Regions from separate parts of the Nicoliella lavandulae genome, predicted to be linked through region 2. Evidence: predicted binding sites of a transcription regulator. Region 2 holds the regulator's gene; the other holds the start of a gene.

Region 1 (3,217 bases), 260 kb from region 2:
GTTAGTTCAAGTACATCAACGCAATCTGCTGCCGCATCCACCACTAATGATGACAGTTCATCTGATGATGATGACGCGATTTTCAGTGATAGTAGTGACAATCTTGGCTCTAGTACTGCCAAGAAAAATGATGTTTCAAAGAAGGCTACTAAGAAGCAAAAGGTCACTACCATTAAAGTGATGAAGCCAAAGATTAATAAGAGCTTATACTATTCATCAAAGAAGATTAAGCGGGTGAAGGTCACTGCTAAGAATGGAATTTACGTTTATAACAGCGTTAATCACCGTCTTAAACATTACAAGAAGGGTCAAGTCCTAAAGGTCTTATCGTTCAAACAACAAGGAACTAAGACGATCGCAATTAGTAATAATGGGACGCACTTCACTGCTAATAAAAACTACATTAAAGCAGTTAAATAACTTAAAAGGAGTTGCTCTGTATGCAGAGCAACTCCTTTTTTATGATTTTAATGCAAAAAAATAACCGGCATGTTTACCATGCCGGTTATTTTTGATTGAAATTATAGAATTTGACAGAATTCGATAGTTTCATGGTTTGGTCCTAAGATGTTAAAGAACCGAATACCGTTGTCCCAGAATGAAGGTATTGATTGGATTTCATCATTAACCATGTCGAAACCTTCAGCCTTAGCAGCTTCGAAAGCTTTTTCAACATCAGTACAGTTCATTGAGAAGTGGTTGATGGCACCGTTCTTCATTGTAACGGGGTCACCTTCCCAAGTTTCAATTACTAAGTCATTGTATTTCATGAAAGCACAACGGTTTTCGCCGTTATGGAATAATCCAGCTTGTTCAAAACCTAACTTCTTGTAAAAAGCGATTGTTTTGTCTAAGTCTTTTGATGGGATTCCAATGTGTTGGAGTCCAGTAAAGTAATCATTTAAAGCCATTTTATATGCCTCCGCAGATAATTATTTTAAGCTACCGTCAAGTTCAACAACTGACTTACCAGGACGCTTGTCTGAACCATCAAGCTTACCAACAACTTGGTCAAGTGAAAGAACGTTCTTGATAAGTGGTTCAACATCAATCTTACCACTTGCCATTAATGCAAGAGAGTCATCAAATGCGTATGGGTTAATGAATGAACCCTTGATGTCTAATTCCTTTTGGAATACGGCATAAGTGTTAACAGTGAAAGTTTGATCTGGACGACCAACACCGAACATTAAGATTTGACCACCCTTACCAGCAACTTCGATTGCTTGTTCTTGAGTTTCTGGGCGACCAACAGCTTCGATAACGATGTCGTATTCTTCGTCAATCTTACCAGTTTCAGTGTTGATTACGTGATCAGCACCAGTAAGCTTTTGTTCTTCAGCTAACTTGTCATCGTGACGACCAGTTAAGTCAACGTGTTGAACACCGTAAGCCTTTAATAATTCAACGAATAGAAGACCCATGTAACCATCACCCATAACAAGAGCCTTGTAATGTGGTTGTAAGCTAAGACGACGGATACCGTGAACACCACATGAAACAGGTTCAGTTGAACAAGCAGCCTTTAATGAAAGGTTAGCTGGAACGTGGTATACAACTGATTCTGGAGCAGTGAAGTAGTCTTCCAAACCACCATTACGAGTAACACCAACAGCTGATAAGTCTTCAGCAAGTTGTGGACGGTCAACACGGAAGTACTTGTCCTTAGGGTAGTAGATGTTAGGGTCAACAGCAACACGATCACCCTTCTTGAATTGGGTAACGTTAGCACCAACAGCTGCAACTACACCTGAGTTTTCGTGACCTAAAACGATAGGAGGAACAGCATCTGCTGAACCTGGAAGACCGTTGTATAATGCGTCGTCAGTACCACAAATACCTGCGTATGCAGTCTTAACTAAAACTTCATCAGGCTTTGGAGTTGGAGTTTCCAAATCTTGGATTTCCATTTGTTTAGTACCAGTTAATACTAATGCTTTCATGAGTAAATATCTCCTTTGTGAATATAATAAATTTTTTAACTAGGACAGATGACCTAGCTTTCAATAACTATTTTATATGAAATAATCATTTGATTCCAAACATTTATTATTGGTCTCATTTGATTACACTTATAATACTAATGATTATTGTTAAATAATCAACTGCTATTTTATCTAAATATAACGATAAATTAATCAATAAACGAATAAAATCACATTAGTTTAACACTTGGTAAGCAAGGGGAAACGTTGATTTAATGCACTGGATAGTTAATCATTTCACAATCATTAATAGCTTAATTCTAGCTTTTTTATTAAATATGCAAAATGCAACCGGTTGCATGAATATTAAATAAAAATCATTAAATTTTATTTAATTTGTGAATTTATTAACTTAATTAGCTAATTTATAATTTATGGTACGATTAAATTGGTTATGAAAGGGAAGGATGATTCGCGTGCGTAGATTAATGTATATTATTGGATTTGGATTCATTGGTGGTGCCATTCGTGAGTGGTTGACCATACTATCTGGAAACGACCATTTCGCAATGATTATTGCAATTAATTTAATTGGGACTTTCTTATTAGCCTTCTTAGTTGGCATTTTACCGCTATTATTTAACATTTCCGCTGATCTATTAAGTGGCATTAGTGTTGGTCTGATTGGTAGCTTTACCACTTTTTCAACGTTTACAGTTGATTTTATTAATCTGTTCAAGTCTTCACTAATTAATTCATTTTGGTATCTTTTAATTAGTTTACTTGTTGGATATATATTCGCATTGATTGGAATTAAATTAGCTGATTATGTTAATGCAAAGGTGGGTGAAAAATAATGCTAACCAAAATTATAATTGTCGGTTTAGCGGCCTCACTCGGTGCGGTTTTTCGTTATGCACTCATTGAATTAATTGGTAATAAGTGGGGGTGGAAAGATTTTCCATTAGCAACGGTAGTGATCAATGTTTCAGGAGCATTTATCCTAGGATTACTGGCCGGTCATCTACCCACTGCCTCGTTATCATATTTGATTGGTAGTGGAGTGATGGGTGGTTACACCACATTTTCAACATACATGAATGAAACCGTTCGACTCCAATTTAGGAGTTATTCACTTTCAATGCTGTATTTCTTTGGAACTTCGATTTTGGGGATTGCGGCAGCGCTTGTGGGGATGGCATTATAAAAAGCAAAAAAGACTGAAAAAAATTTTTTTCAGTCTTTTTTTGTGCATTTTATTTAGTGATGATAATGGTTTGATGATTTTTAAC
Region 2 (3,217 bases):
TTTTAATTTCGGCTTGTTGCTTTTCATAAGCATGCATCCGTTCTGCAAATCGGGCTTGTTTTTGTTTTACGAAACTAGAATAGTCCCCCTTATAGTAAGTAAGGGTCCCATTGTCTAAATCGTAAATTTCATTAACTAATTTATCCATAAAATACCGGTCATGGGAGATGATTAAAAGCGTCCCTGGATAGTTTTGCACATAGCCTTCCAACCACGTGATGGTTTCCACGTCTAAGTGGTTGGTCGGTTCATCTAAGATTAATAAATCACGCTTTTCTAACAGCAATTTAGCTAGTGCTAATTGCGTTTGTTGACCTCCAGATAGTGAATTAACGGGTTGATCATAAAATGATTCATCAAATCCAAATCCATTGAGGACGGCCCGAATTTCGGCTTTATAAGTATAACCGTGATTAGCGGTGAAACTAGCTTGAATGGTGTCATATGATTTAGTTACTTCGGCTAATTGGGCTGGGTTTTGATTAACGTTAGGATCACTCATTTGTGATTCTAATGCGTGCATTTTGTGTTCAGTCTTGATTAGTTCTGCAAAGACACTGAGCATTTCATCCCAAACATTGCGGTCTGAATGTAGACCGGTATTTTGGGATAGATAACCGATGGTTAAGCCGTTTTTGGCAGTAATTTGGCCACCGTCAACAGATTCTTCGCCAATAATCATTTTAACTAATGTTGATTTTCCGGCTCCATTACGACCCACCAATCCGATGCGCGCATGGTTTTCAATGTTCATATTCACATTTGTGAAAATTGGCACACCGTCGAATCTTTTGGTGACGTTATTAATTTGTAAAATTTGCAAGTCCTCACCCCTTTGTTTATTGTAGTTTACGGATAATTTTATCATAATTTAAAGATAATATGAAATTTATGAAACCGATATAATTGATTAATATTTCACAAAGTTTATTTTTGTGATAGAATGATTTGTAAATGTTTTTTTAATGAACGAAATTGCCGGGAGGAAAACTTATGGCAGAGAACAAAATTCCGCGCGCAACTGCAAAACGGTTACCGATTTATTATCGCTATTTAACAATATTACATGATTCTAACGTTGAACGAATTTCTTCCAACAAATTTGCGGACGCCATTCAAGTTGACTCCGCTACGATCAGAAGAGATTTTTCTTACTTTGGCGCGCTAGGTAAACGTGGGTATGGATATGATGTTGAAAACCTACTAGACTTTTTTAAACGGATTTTAAATGAAGACCGTCTAACTAACGTTGCATTGGTGGGGGTTGGTAATTTTGGCCAGGCCTTACTTAATTTCAATTTTCATCGTGATAGTAATGTCCGAATTTCAGCAGCGTTTGATACTAAGGAACGCATGATTAATACCATTCAAAATGGTGTGCCGGTTTATTCATATGATGAATTGGTCCAACAATTAAGGGATCAACAAATTAAGGTGGTTATTTTAACAGTGCCGTCTAAGGTTGCCCAAGAAGTCTGTGATAATGCTATTAAAGGTGGCGCAGAGGGAATCTTAAACTTTACCCAGGTCCGCCTATCAATTCCTGATAACGTAACCGTCCAAAACGTTGATTTAACGAATGAATTGCAAACACTGATCTATTTTATTGAACACTATATCAAATAGGGATTTCCAATTAAATTTGGAGATCCTTTTTTTGAATCAAAATGTTTGCAATTCATTCTAAAAGTCGATATATTAAACTTATAGATTAGCACTGAGTATGTCTAAGTGCTAATTATAATTAAATGTAAACTTAATTGGAGGGATTAATGTGTTAAAGCCATTAGGTGATCGTGTGATCGTTGAAGTAGAAGAAGCAAAGGAAAAGACAGTTGGTGGAATCGTATTAGCTAATAATGCGAAGGAAAAGCCACAAACTGGAAAGGTCGTTGCAGTTGGTGCCGGCCGGGTTCTAGATAATGGAGAAAAAGTTGCTCCAGCTGTTGAAAAGGGTGATACAGTTCTTTTTGATAAGTATTCTGGGACTTCCGTTGACTACGATGGACAATCCTACTTAGTTTTACATGAAAAAGATTTAGTAGCAATTGTTGACTAATTTAAAATTAAAATGATTTATTAAAAAACAAAAATATAATTTATGAGGTGATATTTGATGGCTAAGGAAGTTAAATTTTCAGAAGATGCTAGAAGATCATTACTTAACGGTGTTGATAAGTTAGCTAATACAGTTAAGACAACCTTAGGACCTAAGGGTCGTAACGTTGTGCTAGAAGAAGGAGCAGGTACTCCTAACATTACAAATGATGGGGTAACAATTGCTAAGGCAATTGAATTACCAGATCATTTTGAAAACATGGGTGCTAAGTTAGTAGCCGAAGTTGCATCAAAGACTAATGACATTGCCGGTGATGGGACTACGACTGCCACGGTTTTAACTCAAGCAATCATTAACGAAGGAATGAAGAACGTTACTGCTGGTGCTAATCCAGTTGGCGTTCGTCGTGGGATTGAAAAGGCTACTAAGGTCGCTGTTGAAGCATTACACAAGATGTCTCACGAAGTTAAAGACAAGAATGATATTGCTCAAATTGCTTCCATTTCTTCTGCTAACAAGCAAGTTGGTTCATTGATTGCTGATGCAATGGAAAAGGTTGGTAACGATGGGGTCATTACCATTGAAGACTCCCGTGGGGTTGATACTAGCTTAGATGTTGTTGAAGGAATGCAATTTGATCGTGGTTACATGTCACAATACATGGTAACTGATAACGATAAGATGGAAGCTAACTTAGATAACCCATACATCTTAGTTACTGACAAGAAGATCAACAACATTCAAGATATTTTACCATTATTACAATCAGTAGTTGAACAAGGTCGTTCCCTATTGATCATTGCTGATGATATTGGTGGTGAAGCACTTCCAACCTTAGTATTGAACAAGATGCGTGGAACATTCAACGTTGTTGCCGTTAAGGCACCTGGATTTGGTGACCGTCGGAAGGAACAATTACAAGATATTGCAACCTTAACTGGGGCAACTGTAATCACTGACGACTTAGGTTTGAACTTGAAGGATGCTAAGTTAGATCAATTAGGTCAATCTTCTAAGGTTAATGTTACTAAGGACAGCACTACCATTGTGCAAGGTTCTGGTGACAAGGCTAAGATTGCTGATCGGGTTAACGAAATCAAGACTCAAATCGAAAAGACCACTTCTGACTTTGACCGTGACAAGTTAAAGGAACGCCTT

The links. The regulator Rex, encoded in region 2, represses fermentation and respiration genes when NADH is low (regulators of the CRP and FNR family bind a similar motif). The targets are predictions, from matches to a motif close to TTGTGAANTANTTCACAA.
Region 1: the regulator Rex is predicted to act here: its motif matches at 2,211-2,228, upstream of R4146_RS02355 (zinc-dependent alcohol dehydrogenase family protein).

Annotation. Positions count from the first base shown of each region.
Region 1 is NZ_JAWMWH010000001.1:506,308-509,524, forward strand. It holds gene R4146_RS02345 (GH25 family lysozyme) at 1-420, shown strand, start outside; gene R4146_RS02350 (VOC family protein) at 522-911, opposite strand; gene R4146_RS02355 (zinc-dependent alcohol dehydrogenase family protein) at 933-1,943, opposite strand; gene R4146_RS02360 (fluoride efflux transporter FluC) at 2,402-2,782, shown strand; gene R4146_RS02365 (fluoride efflux transporter FluC) at 2,782-3,132, shown strand.
Region 2 is NZ_JAWMWH010000001.1:763,287-766,503, forward strand. It holds gene R4146_RS03535 (ABC transporter ATP-binding protein) at 1-823, opposite strand, end outside; gene R4146_RS03540 (redox-sensing transcriptional repressor Rex) at 994-1,626, shown strand; gene groES (co-chaperone GroES) at 1,775-2,059, shown strand; gene groL (chaperonin GroEL) at 2,117-3,217, shown strand, end outside.